Regions from separate parts of the Acidovorax sp. 107 genome, predicted to be linked through region 2. Evidence: predicted binding sites of a transcription regulator. Region 2 holds the regulator's gene; each other region holds the start of a gene.
The links. Region 2 encodes NrdR, which represses ribonucleotide reductase genes. Its sites were predicted from a motif close to CACNANATNTNGTG; they were not measured.
Positions count from the first base shown of each region.

Region 1: C8C99_RS00900 (ribonucleoside-diphosphate reductase subunit alpha) is a predicted target of NrdR. The motif match lies at 1,418-1,431, and genes of this name have one in related genera.
Region 3: C8C99_RS15735 (ribonucleoside triphosphate reductase) is a predicted target of NrdR. The motif match lies at 3,539-3,552, and genes of this name have one in related genera.

Region 1 is NZ_QBTZ01000001.1:196,432-202,416, reverse strand. It holds gene C8C99_RS00910 (sigma-54 dependent transcriptional regulator) at 1-532, shown strand, start outside; gene ampD (1,6-anhydro-N-acetylmuramyl-L-alanine amidase AmpD) at 516-1,148, shown strand; gene C8C99_RS00900 (ribonucleoside-diphosphate reductase subunit alpha) at 1,525-4,458, shown strand; gene C8C99_RS00895 (ribonucleotide-diphosphate reductase subunit beta) at 4,594-5,790, shown strand; gene C8C99_RS00890 (histone) at 5,978-5,985, shown strand, end outside.
Region 2 is NZ_QBTZ01000001.1:2,506,379-2,512,363, reverse strand. It holds gene C8C99_RS11750 (bifunctional UDP-sugar hydrolase/5'-nucleotidase) at 1-911, shown strand, start outside; gene C8C99_RS11745 (DMT family transporter) at 945-1,847, opposite strand; gene nrdR (transcriptional regulator NrdR) at 2,122-2,571, opposite strand; gene glyA (serine hydroxymethyltransferase) at 2,593-3,837, opposite strand; ZMP/ZTP riboswitch at 3,873-4,026, opposite strand; gene C8C99_RS11730 (lytic transglycosylase domain-containing protein) at 4,110-4,955, opposite strand; gene C8C99_RS11725 (DUF349 domain-containing protein) at 5,907-5,985, shown strand, end outside.
Region 3 is NZ_QBTZ01000001.1:3,374,549-3,380,533, forward strand. It holds gene norR (nitric oxide reductase transcriptional regulator NorR) at 1-247, opposite strand, end outside; gene C8C99_RS15725 (nitric-oxide reductase large subunit) at 507-2,792, shown strand; gene C8C99_RS15730 (hemerythrin domain-containing protein) at 2,864-3,292, shown strand; gene C8C99_RS15735 (ribonucleoside triphosphate reductase) at 3,585-5,603, shown strand; gene nrdD (anaerobic ribonucleoside-triphosphate reductase) at 5,696-5,899, shown strand; gene C8C99_RS15745 (anaerobic ribonucleoside-triphosphate reductase activating protein) at 5,874-5,985, shown strand, end outside.

The DNA.
Region 1 (5,985 bases), 2.3 Mb from region 2:
CGCGCTGCTCACCCGCATTGCGGGCGAGTCGGGCATGCCGGTACCTCAGCTCACCGACCGGGCACTGAACGCCATCGCCGCCCACCCCCTGACCGGCAATGTTCGCGAGCTGGAAAACCTCTTGCACCGCGCAGTGGCGCTGAGCGACGGCGACGAGCTGCATGTGGACGAGCCCACAAACGGCGCGGCAGAGACACTCACGACACGCCCTGCCCCGCCAGCACCTGCGCACGAAGGATCGGTCAGCACCGCCCCCACCTCATCGGGGATCTATGCATCGACTTCTGCTGACACGGGCCAGGGCCCACAGCTTCTGGCCAGCGGATGCACGGTGCCGCTGCCCAGCGACTTGCAGGCCTGGCTGGACCAGCAGGAGCGCGAGATCCTGATCCGCGCACTGAAGGAAGCAGGCTTCAACCGCACCGCCACGGCCGCACGCCTGGGCATCAGCCTGCGCCAGATTCGCTACCGCATCGCCCGTCTGAACATCACCGTGCCCAATGACCAGGACCCGCATGACGACTTGGGATGAGGCTACATCCTCGGCCGCCTCGCCCCCATGGGAGGGCGGTTGGCACCGGGCAGCCCGAGAGCTGGTGTCGCCCAACCACGGGCCGCGCCCGGTACCCGCCTCGCAGGTGGATCTGATCGTGGTGCATTCCATCAGCCTGCCTCCAGGCGAATATGGAGGTGGGGCCGTGCAGCAGCTGTTCACCAACACCCTGGACTGGGACGCCCACCCTTATTACCAAGGCATTCGCGGACTGCAGGTGTCCACGCATTTTTTCATCGAGCGCACCGGAGCGCTGTGGCAGTTTGTGGATTGCGACCTGCGCGCCTGGCATGCCGGGCAATCGTTCTACCGGGGTCGGAGCCAGTGCAACGACGACTCCATCGGCATCGAACTGGAGGGCCTGGAGGGTCTGCACTTCGAGCCCGCGCAGTACGAAACGCTGGCCAGGGTCTGCCAGGACGTTGCGCTGCGCTACCCCATCGAGCACATCGCAGGGCATGAGCACATTGCGCCCGGGCGCAAACAAGACCCCGGCCCGGGGTTTGACTGGCCGAGGCTTCAAGGGGTATTGAGCTGGCCTGTACAGCGATTCCCGCAAGGCATACGGACGAGCCTGTCGCAGCTGCCTCGCTGACGCTGCGTTTCACTGTCGCACGGGCGCATCAACGCACATTTTTCTTTGTGCGTTTGCACATCTTTTGTCATCCAAGCGCCACGCGGCCTGGCGCAGGAAATCCGTCGCCAACGTGCGCCGTTGCGCGGGTTTTCACCCCATGCGTCGCATCCACAGGGGCTGGCCGCCGACCTCAGCGGCCGCAGCACCGGGACCGGGAACACGCTGTTTCGGTTTTGGGGGCTTATTCAGGCGGTACACTACCGGTAGTGTCTTGAACCACCAGGACACACCATATATAGTGTGCGCCAGACTGAAGTCCGGCGCAGCACCCACACACTGCGGCGGCACTCCACGCCGCACGCCCACCCCAGACAGCCCACAGAAGAGGACACCCATGCAAGCTGCTTTGAACACGCCTTCCACTGCCCCTGCCGTTGCCACCGATGCCACAGCATCCCAGGCAACGCCTGCGGCCACGGCCTCCAACACGTTTGCGCACTATCAGATCATCCGCCGCAACGGCGCCGTAGTGCCGTTCGAACCGCAAAAGATCGCGGTGGCCATGATGAAGGCCTTCTTGGCAGTCCATGGCACGCAAGGCGCGGCATCGGCCAGCGTGCGCGAAGTAGTGGACACGCTGACCCACAACGTCGTGCGCGCCCTGATGCGCTCGCGTCCTGGCGGTGGTACGTTTCACATTGAAGACGTGCAAGATCAGGTCGAACTGGGTCTGATGCGTGGCGGCCACCACGAAATCGCCCGCGCCTACGTGCTGTACCGCGAGCGCCGCACGCAAGAGCGCGCCCACCACCAGGAACAGCTCGCGCCCGCCACCCCGGTGATGCACATGATCGACAACGGCCAACGCGTGCAGCTGGACATCCTGCGGCTGCACGCGTTGATCGAATCGGCCTGCGCCAACCTGGGCGCCGACATCCAGGCAGCACCGATCGTCGCTGAGACCATGCGCAACCTGTATGACGGCGTTCCCATGGACGAGGTCTACAAGGCGTCCATTCTGGCCGCCCGCACCCTGATCGAAAAAGATCCCGACTACACCTACGCCACGGCCCGCCTGCTGCTGCACACCATCGTGCGCGAGGTGCTGGGGCGTGACGTGACGCAAAGCGACATGGGCCAGGCCTATAAGGACTATTTCCCTACCTTCATTCAGAAGGGGGTGGACAACGAGCTGCTGGACGAGCGCCTGCTCAAACAATATGACCTGAACCGCCTGGGCGCTGCGCTTAAAGCCGAGCGCGATCTGCAGTTCGACTACCTCGGCCTGCAGACGCTATACGACCGCTATTTCCTGCACGTCAAGAAGACCCGCATCGAACTGCCGCAAGCCTTCTTCATGCGCGTGGCCATGGGCCTGGCACTGAACGAAACCGACCGCGAAGCCCGCGCCATTGAGTTCTATGAAGTGCTCTCGTCGTTCGACTTCATGTCGTCCACCCCCACGCTGTTCAACAGCGGCACGCTGCGCTCGCAGCTGTCCTCATGCTACCTGACCACCGTGCCAGACGATCTGGACGGCATTTACGAGTCGATCAAGGAAAACGCCCTGCTGTCGAAGTTTGCCGGTGGCCTGGGCAATGACTGGACCCGCGTGCGTGCACTAGGCAGCCACATCAAGGGCACCAACGGCGAATCACAAGGCGTGGTGCCGTTCCTGAAGGTGGTGAACGACACCGCCGTAGCGGTGAACCAGGGCGGCAAGCGCAAGGGCGCTGTCTGCACGTACCTGGAAACGTGGCACCTGGACATCGAAGAGTTCCTGGAACTGCGCAAGAACACCGGCGACGACCGCCGCCGCACGCACGACATGAACACGGCCAACTGGATCCCCGACCTGTTCATGCGCCGCGTGATGGAAAAGGGCACCTGGACCCTGTTCTCGCCTTCCAACGTGCCTGACCTGCACGATCTGTTCGGCGCCGACTTCGAAAAGGCCTACGTCGCCTACGAAGAAAAGGCGGCGCGTGGCGAGATCAAGCCCTCCAAGACCGTGCAGGCCACCGACCTGTGGCGCAAGATGCTGACCATGCTGTTCGAGACGGGCCATCCCTGGATCACCTTCAAGGATGCCTGCAACGTGCGCTCGCCCCAGCAGCATGCTGGCGTGGTGCACTCGTCCAACCTGTGCACCGAGATCACTCTCAACACCAGCGACACCGAAACTGCCGTTTGCAACCTGGGCTCCGTCAACCTGCTGCAGCACATCAAGAACGGCCAGATCGACCACGACAAGCTCAAGAAGACCATCACGGTTGCCATGCGCATGCTCGACAACGTGATCGACATCAACTATTACGCCGTCAAGAAGGCACGTGACTCCAACCTGCGCCACCGTCCGGTCGGCCTGGGCGTGATGGCGTTCCAGGACAGCCTGTATGAACTGCGCATCCCCTACGCTTCGCAAGAGGCGGTGGAATTTGCCGACAAGTCGATGGAAGCCATCTGCTACTACGCCTACTGGGCATCGACCGAACTGGCACGCGAACGCGGCCAATATTCGAGCTACAAGGGTTCGCTGTGGGATCGCGGCATCTTGCCTTTCGACACGCTGAACATGCTCTCGCAGGCGCGCGGCGGCTATGTGGAAGTGGATCGCTCTTCCACGCTGGACTGGGATGCCCTGCGCAAGAAGATTGCACAGGATGGCATGCGCAATTCCAACTGCGTCGCCATCGCCCCCACGGCCACCATCTCCAACATCATCGGTGTCGATGCCTCGATCGAGCCCTCGTTCGGCAACTTGTCGGTCAAGTCCAACCTGTCGGGCGAGTTCACGGTCATCAACGGTGGTCTGGTGCGCGACTTGAAGCGCCTGGGCTTGTGGGACGACGTGATGATCATGGACCTCAAGCACTTCAAGGGCTCGCTGCATCCTATTGACCGCGTGCCACAGGACATCAAGGCGCTGTACTCCACGGCGTTTGAAGTCGAACCCCAATGGCTGGTGGAAGCTGCATCGCGCCGCCAAAAGTGGATCGATCAGGCGCAGAGCCTGAACATCTACATGGCCGGCGCATCGGGCAAGAAGCTCGACGACACCTACAAGCTCGCATGGATCCGCGGTCTCAAGACCACTTACTACCTCCGCACGCAAAGCGCCACGCACGTCGAGATGAGCACCGTGAACACGCGCCAGCTCAATGCAGTTTCGTCAGGCAGCGACAGCGGCGCTTCGGCCGCCACGCAAGCCAAGCCAAGCCCGCTGGAAGCCGCTGCCGCTGCGGTCTCTCAACAGGCCGCAGCAGTGCCAGCCACGGACGTGAAGTTCTGCGCCATCGACGATCCTGGCTGCGAGGCCTGCCAGTAAGCACTTTGCCAGCAACGCTTCGGACTAGCCCGGGGCGTTGCTCCGGTGCTGTGAAGCAACAAAACCTTGCTGCACAACGCTTCAGTGCTTTTCTTTTCGCAGCACTGCTTTCATAATCCGAACACTGGAAAATCTATGTTGACCTGGGACGAAGAAGTCAAGCCCTCATCGCAAAATCAACTGGACGGCGGTCTGCCCAACAACCGCCAGGTGGAGCAACCGCCTCTGTCTTTCCAGACACCCGCACTGCAGCCTGTGACCACCACAGCCACAGTAGAGAGCACCTCCACTGCACCGATCGCTGCAGCATCCCATCGCCGCGTCAATGCGGCCGACAAGCGCATCATCAACGGACAGACAGACGTCAACCAGTTGGTGCCTTTCAAGTACAAGTGGGCATGGGAAAAATACCTGGCCACCTGTGCTAACCACTGGATGCCCCAAGAGGTGAACATGACGCGCGACATCGCGTTGTGGAAAGACCCCAACGGCCTGACCGAAGACGAGCGCCGCATCATCAAGCGCAACCTGGGTTTCTTCGTGACCGCCGACTCGCTGGCCGCCAACAACATTGTGCTGGGCACCTACCGCCACATCACGGCACCTGAATGCCGCCAGTTCCTGCTGCGCCAGGCCTTCGAGGAAGCGATCCACACCCACGCGTATCAGTACATCGTCGAATCGCTGGGTCTGGATGAGAGCGAGATCTTCAACGCCTACAACGAAGTCCAGTCGATCCGCGACAAGGACGAGTTCCTGATCCCCTTCATCGAAGCGATCATGGATCCGTCTTTCAAAACAGGTACGCCAGAAACCGACCAGACCCTGCTCAAGTCGCTGATTGTTTTCGCGTGCCTGATGGAAGGCCTGTTCTTCTACGTGGGCTTCACCCAGATCCTGGCCCTGGGTCGCCAGAACAAGATGACGGGTGCCGCCGAGCAGTACCAGTACATCCTGCGCGATGAGTCGATGCACTGCAATTTCGGCATCGACCTGATCAACCAGCTTAAGCTGGAGAACCCGCACCTGTGGACTGCGGAGTTCAAGGCCGAGATCAAGGCTCTGTTCCTCAAGGCCGTGGAGCTGGAATACCGCTACGCCGAAGACACCATGCCGCGTGGCGTGTTGGGCATGAATGCCTCCATGTTCAAGGGCTACCTGCGCTACATCGCCAACCGCCGCGCCACGCAGATCGGGCTGGAGACACTGTTCCCCAACGAAGAAAACCCGTTCCCGTGGATGAGCGAGATGATTGACCTCAAGAAGGAACGCAACTTCTTCGAGACCCGGGTTATTGAATACCAGTCCGGTGGTGCGCTGTCCTGGGACTAGCGCCTTTTTTGCAGGCCACACCACCATGGATTTTTACACCACGCCCAGCACCGACAGCGCCTCAGAGCGCTGCCCTGCGGGGCGTTCCCGTGTTCATGGAGATGGAGTTTTCATCCATCTCCATGGATCGCTTTCTGTCCACTGCAGACAGGAAGTGCTCTTTGCAAATTGACCCAAGGAGAACATGATGGCAAC
Region 2 (5,985 bases):
CGCACCAGGCCTATGTGTGCGACTACAGCCGTGTGAACCCGGCCAAGCCCTTTCTGCTGACCAGCGCGGGCCAGTACGGCACGCTGCTCACCGACATCCAGCTGCGCGTAGACACCCAGACCCGCCGCGTGGTGAGTAAGACGGCGCGCAATGTAGTGGTGCAGGGCGAGGCCTTCACGGGCGCCCAGGGACTGGTGCAGCTGACCACTGCCGTGCCGACGTTCCCTGCGGACCCTGGCGTGCAGAAGATCATCGACACCTACCGCGCCGCCGCCATTCCGCTGGCCCAGCGCCCGGTTGGCCAAGCCCAGGGGGCTATGCGCCGTCACCCCAACACGGCGCTGGAGAGCGTGTTGGGCAATTTGGTGGCAGACGCCCAACTGTTGGCCACGCGGGCGCCCGAAGACGGTGGCGCGCAGTTGTCGTTCATGAACCCTGGCGGCCTGCGTGCGGACCTGGTGCCGGATGAACAAGGGCTGGTGCGTTACGGCCAGCTGTATGCGGTGCAGCCCTTCGGCAACCAGCTGGTGATCAAGACCTTCACGGGCGCGCAGATCCGCGCCGTGCTGGAGCAGCAGTTCGCCAGCGGCGGCAACACGGTGCAGCGGCCCCGGGTGCTGTCGGTGTCTAGCGGCTTCAGCTACCGGTACGACCTGAGCCAGCCCGCCGGGGCGCGCATCAGCCACATGGTGCTGAACGGTGCGCCATTGCCCGACGCGCAACCAGTGCGCGTGGTGATGAGCAGCTTTCTGGACAGCGGTGGTGACAACTTCACGGTGCTGACGCAAGGCCAGGACCGGCGCGTGGGCGAGCTGGACCTGGATGCGCTGGAGGCGTACTTCCGGCTGCAGAGCCCAGTGGCACCGCCCGCTACCAACCGCATTACCCGCGTTGCGCCTGCCTCGCGCTGAGGCGCGCCAACCGGGCGCCCTCGCTCGGAGAGGCTAGTCGGCTGTGCGGCGCAACGCACCCAGCCATTGCAGCGGGTTGAAGCCGGTGACCAGCCCGGTTGCCATCAGCACCAGCGCGCCGCCCCAGAGCATGCCCGGCCCCAGGGCCTCACCCAGAAAGACATGGCCCCAGGCCACACCAAACAGCGGGATCATGAAAGCGGAGCTCATGGCGGCTACGGGTGAGACATGCTTGAGAACCCGCAGGTTGAGCCAATACGCCAGCCCCGAGGTCACGACGCCCATCACGGCCACGGCGGTCAGCGCTTCTGGAGTGAAGCGCGCGGTGGGCAAGGTCCACGCCGCCCCAGGTAGCAGCAGCACCAGGGCCGCAGCGTGGATGCCTGCTGCGATGGACAACGGCGACATGCGTTTCGTCGCACGCTTCATCCAGGTAAGAGACAGGCCGTAGCACGCCGCAGCGGTCACGCACGCGCCTGCCGCGAGCAGTACGGCCGAGTTGGGCTCGACGGGACCCAACTGCACGATCAGCGCCACCCCAGCAAAGCCGCAGAGGCAGCCGGCCCATTTGCGTGCGCTCAGCGTGTCCTCCTTCATCCATGCGGCAGCGATCACCCCAAACGGCACGGCCATGGTGTTGAGCAGCGAGCTGTAGCCCGCTGGGAGGTGCAGGGCCGCCCAGGCGTACAGCAGAAAAGGCGCTGCCACCGTCAGCGTGCCCAGCCCCAGCAGCTCTCGCCAGTGGCGCCAGGGCCAGGGCTCACCCGCCCAGCGCATGATGCCCATCAGCGTGAGCGTGGCCAGGCCAATGCGCAGCGCGGCCATCACATTGGGGCCCAGCACCGGACTGGCGACGCGAATGAAAAGAAAGGAAGCGCCCCACAGGGCAGACAGCAGCACCAGCTGCAGGAAATGACGGGTTTTCACCGCGCGCATTGTCAGGCACCTTCGTGGTGCTTGCAGGCGTGTGGTAGAGCCGTTTTGATGCAAAAACTGCCTGAAGCGCTAGTGCATCATATCGTGGTAGCTATGAAATTAATAGCAGCCGCAAAGTAGCTTGTGCGACATGCTCTAGGGCCAAGGCCGAAGCCGGGAATTTGCAAAATTCGCCGGTAGCTACAGGGCTGCATCGAGCAGACCAAGTAGCCGCGTGGGGCTCAGGACAGGAAACGGCAGGCGTTACCGCAAGGGCTGGCCCAGCGTGCGTGCGCTACTTGCGCACTTCATCAACCATGGCACGGAAGTCGTCGATGTCTTCGAAGCTGCGGTACACGCTGGCAAAGCGGATGTAGGCCACCTTGTCGAGCTTCTTGAGCTCGCGCATCACCAGCTCGCCGATGCGGCTGGAGATCACTTCACGCTGCCCCAGGTTGAGCAGTTTCTCTTCGATGCGCTCAATGGCGCTGTCGATCTGGTCGGTGCTCACGGGCCGCTTGCGCAATGCCAGGTTGAACGAGCCCAGCAGCTTGCTGCGGTCGTATTCAATGCGCCGGCCGTCCTTCTTGACGATGGCCGGAAAGTTCACTTCCGGCCGCTCGTAGGTGGTGAAGCGCTTGTCGCACGCGCCGCACTGGCGGCGGCGGCGGATGAAGACCCCATCCTCAGACACCCGCGTTTCAACGACTTGCGTTTCGAGGTGGCTGCAGAAGGGGCACTTCATGGGCGCAGAGAACCGGCTTGCTTAACGGTAGACCGGGAAACGTGCGGTCAGGGCGTTGACCTTGGCACGCACGGCGGCGATGTTGGCCTCGTCGCGGGGGTTGTCCAGCACGTCGGCGATCAGGTTGGCCGTGATGCGGGCTTCTTCTTCCTTGAAGCCACGCGTGGTCATGGCGGGGGTGCCAATGCGCACGCCGCTGGTCACCATCGGCTTTTCAGGGTCGTTGGGGATCGCGTTCTTGTTGATGGTCATGTGGGCGGCGCCCAGCACGGCCTCGGCTTCCTTGCCGGTGATGCCCTTGGCGCGCAGGTCCACCAGCATCACGTGGCTTTGGGTGCCACCGCTCACGATGCGCAGGCCGCGTGCAGTCAGCGTCTCGGCCACCACCTTGGCGTTCTTGGCCACCTGTTCCTGGTAGGTCTTGAACTCGGGCTGCAGTGCTTCCTTGAAGGCCACGGCCTTGGCGGCGATCACGTGCATCAGCGGGCCGCCCTGCAGACCAGGGAAGATGGCACTGTTGATGGCCTTCTCGTGCTGTGCCTTCATCAGGATGATGCCGCCGCGCGGGCCGCGCAGGCTCTTGTGCGTGGTGGAGGTGACCACGTCGGCGTGGGGCACGGGGTTGGGGTACACACCGGCGGCGATCAGGCCGGCGTAGTGGGCCATGTCCACCATGAAGATCGCGCCCACGTCCTTGGCCACCTTGGCAAAGCGTGCGAAGTCGATGTGCAGGCTGTAGGCCGAGGCACCGGCGATGATGAGCTTGGGCTTGGTTTCGTGGGCCTTCTTTTCCATCGCTTCGTAGTCGATGGCTTCGTTGGCATCGAGGCCGTAGGACACCACGTTGAACCACTTGCCCGACATGTTCAGCGGCATGCCGTGCGTCAGGTGGCCACCTTCGGCCAGGCTCATGCCCATGATCGTGTCGCCGGGCTTGAGGAAGGCCAGGAACACGGCTTCGTTGGCGGATGCGCCGCAGTGCGGCTGCACGTTGGCGGCTTCTGCGCCGAAGATCTGCTTGACGCGGTCGATGGCCAGTTGCTCGGCCACGTCCACATGCTCGCAACCACCGTAATAGCGCTTGCCGGGGTAGCCTTCGGCGTACTTGTTGGTCAGCTGGGTGCCTTGCGCCCACATCACGGCGGGAGAGGCGTAGTTTTCGCTGGCGATCAGCTCGATGTGGTGCTCTTGGCGGGCGTTCTCGGCCTGGATGGCGGCAAACAGTTCGGGGTCGGTTTGTTCGACAAGAATTTTGCGGTCGTACATGATTGGCAGTCCTATGAACTTGTGTCCCTTGAAACAAGGGCTGCCCAGGCGAACGGCTGAACGCATAGGGCAGGCCCCCTGCGGCACGCTTCCCAGTGGTTCACAAGAAGTAGGTTCTTGCTGGTTTCCACGTCAGCGGCTGCATTCAGTGGCTGAATGCAGCGCCTATCGCCAGTCACGTACCCCGGTAGTGTAGCCGACACGGCACCGATGGCGCGCATCCCAACCGCTTGGCGCAATGGCCCTTGCCTGGGGGCCGGATTGCCTGCCTTTCAGAGGCCAGGCGTCAACAGTGCGACCTTGTCGCTGGTTCCCACGGAAGGCGTGGTGCGGGGCGCCACTGCAGGGATGCTTTGCACCGGAGCTTGGGTAGACAAAGAGGGCGGAGGATTGAAGGGCACTGCGCGGCCACCCGCCACCTGGCGCAGGCGGAAATGCTCCGCCATCACCTTGGCGGCGTAACCGCCATCGTCGGCCATGTTGCCAGCGCCCACATAAAAGCGCAGGCCACCTTCCAGCGAGCCGGCACGGGCGATGCATTCCTGCAGCACTTTCACACCGACCCGCAGGTTGCTGACCGGGTCGAAGGCGGCAAAGTGGCCGCCAAAGTTCTGGTACTTGTCGGTGTGCACGCGGGTCATCACCTGCATCAGCCCTTGGGCGCCCACTGCGCTTTCTGCAAACGGGTTGAAGCTGGATTCGATGGCCATGATGGCCAGGATCAGGGTGGGGTCGATCTTGGCCCGGGTGCCAATCTCATAGGCCTCGGCCACCAGAGCGCTCAGGGGCTCGGGAGCCACGCGGTATTTCTTGCTGAGCCAGAAGGCCACGGCAGCCTGCTCCTTGGGCAGGTCTTTGGGGTTCACAGCCGTCGCGCGCTCGCTGGCTTCGGGTTCGATGGGCATGCCCAGCATTTCCACTTGGCGGGCTTGCAGCCAGTTCATCAGTTGCTCTTCGCCAGCTTGGCGCAGATCGGGCCGTGCCGTGAGCGCAATCACGACAAAGGCAACGGCCAAGCCGATGAGGGCAAAGCTGTTGTGGGTGATTTCAAGAAAACCTTCGGTCACGTCGGCCGCGAAAGTTCGCACGCCGGAGACTATTTTTCCTGACGCTGTCATAGCTCTTCCTTTCTGAGGCGGGCCAGTCAAGCGGTGCAGTCGCGGTGGACTGGGCTTTGCTGGCAGATCGCCTGGATTGGTACGCCATCAAGCCCGGGCTGCACGTCTGTGGAGTGCTTGGCGCCCTGGATTGACTTAGCCGGGTTCGGCAGCGATTGGGGTTTGTACTAGCCCTGTTTTTGGGGCTGGCGGATTCTAGAAGCTCACTAAATGCACAGTCAATACTAACAAGTGATTTTTTTAGACATAAAAATTATGAAAAATATGTAAAAAATCACAGTTTTTGGGTCTGAAGGTATGGTTTTGCGCTGTGGACGACCGACGGGTGGCGGACATCAAGATGTCAAATTCAATCGGGCGTTCTGCTGCCATTGAGAATCCGATTTGAGTTGGCGAGGCGAGTTTGATAAGGTGGAGGCGCCTGTAGATTTCAGGCATCGCCAGACGAAGCGAAGTCTCCCTCCGAGGGCATTCAGTGCCAAGGTGCAGCAGATGCCGCTTCCATGGCAACCCCTGGAGGCAATACCTTGCCTCCTCGCCGTGCGGACCTTTATCTCCGCGTTGCGACCGATGGCAAAGACCGTTGTGTCAGCCGTCAAGCCCGGCGGGCAGGCCCTTCAGGCACTGCTCGTCGGGCTTTCTTATTGGTGCCGCCCGGGGGGCGGGTGGGCGGCACGGTCTTATATATAGATAATGGGGGCTGTTCCCTAGAGCGGCGACCCATCGCCCGGAGTGTCGGGCGCGCCCTGGCAAAGGTTGATTTCCGGGGCCGTCTGCCTCGCAGGGCCTTGTGCCAGATCACCTGTGGGTGTTGATGCAGCACCCTGTGGCAGCCTGATGGCCCAATCCGGTGAAAATAGCTCCCTTGTTGCCCTCGCGTGCGCATGGTGCGGTCGCTCGGGCATGGCCCCAGGCCCTGCGCTTGGTACGCCTTCGTTATCCATTGGATCCATGTTTCCATTTTTTTCCCGCAGCAAAATGTCCGACGCACCTGAAGTGAATCCGGCCCCGGCCAAAACCCACGAGCCGC
Region 3 (5,985 bases), 870 kb from region 2:
AACAAGTCACCTCGCGCCGCGCCAGGATGGCCGCGAGCCGGGGGTGCTGGCTGACCGCAAAGCGCCGGCCCAGCGCCTCGCGCACCAGGCCGTCCACGGCCAGCGGGCGCAGGTGCTCTTCTTCCAGTTGCAGCAGCGCCACGGCCCCGCAGTGGAACCGGCTGCGCAGGTGGGCGACCAGCCGCTGCAGGCGCACGGCCTGGGGGAGGTCGGTGGCCAGGTCGGCCAGCAGCGGGCTATGGTCCATGGTGATATTTACCTTTGATGGGTGAATTAAACCCTATTTGCAAATGGTGAAAAAAACCATGACCGCTGTAAGTGGTTGATTTGATGGGCTTGTGGCCCTGGCCTGGCGCTTGCAATGTAGGTCGCGACACCGACTCACTCGTTCAGAAAAGCCATGACCACAAGACCCCGACCCCCGGCGGCCCCCTGCGCGGCCCGCCGTGCTGCCAGCGTGCGCTGGCGCCGTCCCGTTGTTGTTCAGTTCCAGCAGGAGGCCCGCCATGGGTAACTATCGCAAGCTCTGGTTCACGCTGATCGGCGTGCTTATCGTCACCTTCAGCCTGCTGGGCTACTACGGCGCGGAGGTCTACCGCACCGCGCCGCCCATCCCGGCCAAGATCGCCACGGCGGGGGGCGAGGTTCTCTATACCCACGACAGCATTCTCGACGGCCAGACCGCCTGGCAGTCGGTGGGGGGCATGCAGCTGGGCTCCATCTGGGGCCATGGCGCCTACCAGGCGCCCGACTGGACGGCCGACTGGCTGCACCGCGAGCTGACCAACTGGCTCGACGTTGCGGCAGAGCGCGCGCACGGCAAGCCTTTTGCAGACATCGACACCGCTGCCCAGGCCGTGCTGCGCGACCGCATGAAGACCGAGTACCGCACCAACACCTTCAACCCCGATACGGGCGTGGCCACGGTGTCTTCGACACGGGCCGACGCGATCGCCATGACGGCGCTGTACTACGATCAGCTCTTCAGCGACGCGCCCGCACTGCACAAGTCGCGTGAGCATTTCGCGATGAAGGAAAACACCCTGCCCAGCGCCGAGCGGCGCGCGCAGATGATGGGTTTCTTTTTCTGGACGGCCTGGGCTGCCGCGACAGAGCGCCCCGGCAGCGTCGCCACCTATACCAACAACTGGCCACACGAGCCACTCATCGGCAACAAGCCCACCGCAGAGAACATGGTGTGGTCGGTGATGAGCGTGGTCGTGATGATGGCGGGTGTGGGCTTCCTCGTCTGGGGCTGGTCCTTCCTGCGTAAGCACGACGAAGTGGAGCCCACGCCCCCCCAGCATGACCCGCTTGCACGCGTGCCGCTCACGCCCTCGCAGCGCGCTTTGGGCAAGTACCTGTTCCTCATCGTCGCGCTGTTCAGCTTCCAGGTGCTGCTGGGCGGTTTCACCGCGCACTACACGGTGGAGGGCCAGCAGTTCTATGGCATCAACGTGTCGCAGTGGTTCCCGTATTCGCTGGTGCGTACCTGGCACATCCAGAGCGCGCTGTTCTGGATCGCCACGGGCTTTCTGGCTGCAGGCCTGTTCCTCGCGCCCCTCATCAATGGCGGCAAGGACCCGGCTTATCAGAAGCTGGGCGTGGACATCCTGTTTTGGGCGCTGGTCGTGGTGGTCGTGGGCTCGTTCGTGGGCAACTACCTGGCCATCGCGCAGATCATGCCGCCCGAGTGGAATTTCTGGCTGGGCCACCAAGGCTATGAATACGTGGACCTGGGCCGCCTGTGGCAGATCGGCAAGTTCATCGGCATCGCCTTCTGGCTGGTGCTGATGCTGCGCGGCATTGTGCCGGCGCTGCGCACACCCGGCGGCGACAAGAATCTGCTGGCGCTGCTGACTGCGTCGGTGGTGGCCATTGGTCTGTTTTACGGCGCGGGCTTCTTCTACGGCGAGCGCACCCACCTGTCGGTGATGGAGTACTGGCGCTGGTGGGTGGTGCACCTGTGGGTCGAGGGCTTCTTCGAAGTCTTTGCCACCACGGCGCTGGCCTTCATCTTCTCGACCCTGGGTCTGGTGTCGGTGCGCATGGCCACCACGGCCAGCCTGGCATCGGCCTCGCTGTTCATGCTGGGCGGCGTGCCCGGCACCTTCCACCACCTGTACTTTGCAGGCACCACCACGCCCGTGATGGCGGTGGGCGCGGCCTTCAGCGCACTCGAAGTCGTGCCCTTGGTGGTGCTGGGCCACGAGGCCTGGGAACACTGGCGTCTGCAGCACCGCGCGCCCTGGATGGCCCGCTTGCGCTGGCCGCTGATGTGCTTCGTGGCCGTGGCCTTCTGGAACATGCTGGGCGCGGGCGTCTTCGGCTTCATGATCAACCCGCCCATCTCGCTGTACTACGTGCAGGGCCTGAACACCACGCCGGTGCACGCCCATGCCGCGCTGTTCGGGGTGTACGGCTTCCTGGCGCTTGGCTTCACGCTGCTGGTGCTGCGCTACATCCGGCCGCAGCTGGTGTTCAGCGAGCGGCTCATGAAGACGGGCTTCTGGTGGCTCAACGCCGGCCTGGTGCTGATGATTGCCACCAGCCTGCTGCCCATCGCGCTGTTCCAGTTCCACGCCAGCGTGAGCGAAGGCCTGTGGTACGCCCGGGGCGAGGAATTCATGCAGCAGCCTTTCATCCAGACATTGCGCTGGGTGCGCACCTTCGGCGACGTGGTCTTTATCGTTGGCGCGCTGGCCATGGCCTGGCAGGTGGTCAGCGGCGTGTTTGGTTCGCGTGCCCCGGCTGCATCGGCAGGGGTTTATCTGGCGGAGTCCCGCCGCTGATCCGCGCCGCACTGCCGCCACCACCCCCCCGCGGCAGCGCTGGCTATCCATCGATCCCACAAGGAGTGAACATGAACCTCGACAAATTCAAGCACCAGCACACCGACATCCTGCGCAGCATCGCGACGCTGCGTGCCCTGGCACAGGCGGGCGTGGAAGCCAATGCCAGCGCCATTGCGCAGGGCATCGTGGCGATGAGCGGCACCATCAAGCTGCACCTGGCGGTGGAAGACCAGGTGCTGTACCCCGCGCTGCAGCGCGGTGGCAACCCCGAACTGGCCCGTCTGGGCCGCCAGTACCAGAGCGAAATGGCCTCGATTGCCAGCGCCTACGACGCCTTTGCGCGGCGCTGGAATACGGCCGAGAACGTGCGGCGCGATGCCCAGGGCTTTCGCAACGAGGCCAACGTGGTGTTGCGCCGCGTGTTCGAGCGCATGCAGCGCGAGGACCATGACTTCTATCCCCGCATCGAAGAGGAAGAAACCGCCGGCTGCCATTGAGCGAGAGCGCAGCCCGTCCGCAGCGCAGCAGCCCCGCAGCCCCATCACAGCAACCCGCCTTTTCACCGCGCGCTGCGACCACCCACTCCTCGTGCGCCAGCGTGTCACCGCACGCTCCCCCATCCATCGGTAGGGCCTGACGGCACCTCCCTTTTGCCGGCCTTTGTGCCGGCTTTTTTTTACCCCTGCTTACCGCTGCGTTTGTGCTGGGTCAAACTACCTATAGTGTCTGGTGGGTATCGTAGACACCATAGGTAGTGTTTTTAATCCATTCCACTGATTGGTCGAACCCATGGTGCCCACCCTTGTCACCCTGCTCCGCGATGTTGTGCAGCGCAGCGGTCAGCGCGTTCCTTTTGACGCCGAACGCATCCGCGCTGCACTGGTCAGCGCCGGGCAGGCCTCGGGGGAATACGGCGATGAGGAAGCCGCGCTGCTCACCGCCCAGGTCACCAAGGTGCTGATCCACCGCTTTCATGGCGAGGCGCCTACGGTCGAGCAGATCCAGGACGTGGCCGAGCAGACATTGATCGCCGCCAACCACCTGGCTACGGCCCGCGCCTACATCGTCTACCGCGAGCAGCACGCCACGCTGCGTGCCGACAAGCAGACCTTGGTGGATGTGGAAAGCTCCATCAACGAATACCTCACGCGTGCTGACTGGCGTGTGAACGCCAACGCCAACCAGGGCTACTCCCTGGGCGGCCTCATCCTCAATGTGGCGGGCAAGGTCACGGCCAACTATTGGCTCTCGCACGTGTACACGCCCGAGATCGGCAAGGCGCACCGCAGCGGCGATATGCACATCCATGACCTCGACATGCTCAGCGGCTACTGCGCAGGCTGGTCGCTGCGCACCTTGCTCAATGAAGGGCTCAATGGCGTGCCCGGCAAGGTCGAAGCCGGGCCGCCCAAGCACATGAGCTCGGCTGTGGGACAGATCGTGAACTTTCTGGGCACGCTGCAAAACGAGTGGGCGGGTGCGCAGGCGTTCTCGTCGTTCGACACCTACATGGCGCCGTTCGTGCGCGTGGATGCGATGGACTACGCCGCCGTGCGCCAATGCATCCAGGAGCTTGTCTACAACCTCAACGTGCCCTCGCGCTGGGGCACGCAGACACCGTTCACCAACCTCACCTTCGACTGGACCTGCCCCGAGGATCTGCGCGAGCAGGTGCCCGTGATCGCAGGCCAAGAGATGCCGTTCGCGTATGGCGACCTACAAGAGGAGATGGACCTCATCAACCGCGCCTACATCGACGTCATGACCACAGGCGACGCCAAGGGCCGCGTGTTCACCTTCCCCATCCCAACGTACAACATCACCAAAGACTTCCCGTGGGAGAGCGAGAACGCACAGCTGCTGTTTGACATGACGGCCAAGTACGGCCTGCCGTACTTCCAGAACTTCATCAACTCGGAGCTGGAGCCGAACATGGTGCGGTCCATGTGCTGCCGTTTGCAGCTCGACTTGCGCGAATTGCTCAAGCGCGGCAACGGCCTGTTCGGCAGTGCGGAGCAGACGGGCAGCCTGGGCGTGGTGACGATCAACTGCGCTCGCCTGGGCTACCTGCATGCGGGCGACGAAGCGGGTCTGTTCGCCGCGCTCGACCGCCTGATGGAGCTGGGCAAGCAAAGCCTGGAAACCAAGCGCAAGCTCATCCAGCGGCTCATGGACCAGGGCCTGTTCCCCTACACCAAGCGCTACCTGGGCACGCTGCGCAACCACTTCAGCACACTGGGCGTGAACGGCATCAACGAGATGGTGCGCAACTTCACGCACGACCAGCACGACATCACCAGCGACTGGGGCCACCAGTTTGCGGTGCGCCTGCTCGACCATGTGCGCGAGCGCATGACGCAGTTCCAGGAAGAAACCGGCCACCTCTACAACCTGGAGGCCACGCCCGCCGAGGGCACCACCTACCGCTTCGCCAAGGAAGACAAAAAGCGCTGGCCCGCCATCCTGCAGGCCGGCATGGCGGAGCAGCCGTACTACACCAACTCGTCGCAGCTGCCCGTGGGCTTTACCGACGACCCGTTCGAGGCGCTGATGCGCCAGGAGGCGCTGCAGCCCAAGTACACCGGCGGCACCGTGCTGCACCTGTACATGGGCGAGCGATTGTCCAGCGGCACAGCCTGCCGCGACCTCGTCAAGCGTGCGCTCACCCGCTTTCGCCTGCCGTACATCACGGTCACGCCGACGTTCTCCATTTGTCCCACGCATGGCTATTTGGCAGGCGAGCACCCGTTCTGCCCCCGCTGCGACGAAGAGCGCCTGGCGGCCAAGTGTGCGCGCCTGGCTGCATGAGTGGAGTAGAGCAGGGCGGCAGAGACCCTGGCGCCTTTTGATCAGGTCTCTATTGCTATCAAAACCATAGTCTTTCAACCAAGGAGCATTTCATGAGTCATTTTTCGTCCGCAGAACACACCGCCCTGTCCGCCGTGCAGCTCACCGACGACGAACGCCAGCCCTGCGAAGTCTGGACCCGCGTGATGGGCTACCACCGCCCGGTGGCCAGCTTCAATACCGGCAAACGCGGTGAGCACGCCGAGCGCCGCTTCTTCTCCGAGCACACGCGTGGTTGCAGCATCAGCGCCTGCTGACGCAGCGCCTGGGCCAGCGCTGCGCCTGGGCGGCTTCACGCCGCTGACCACCATCGACTTCCCTGGCCGCCTCGCGGCCGTTTTCT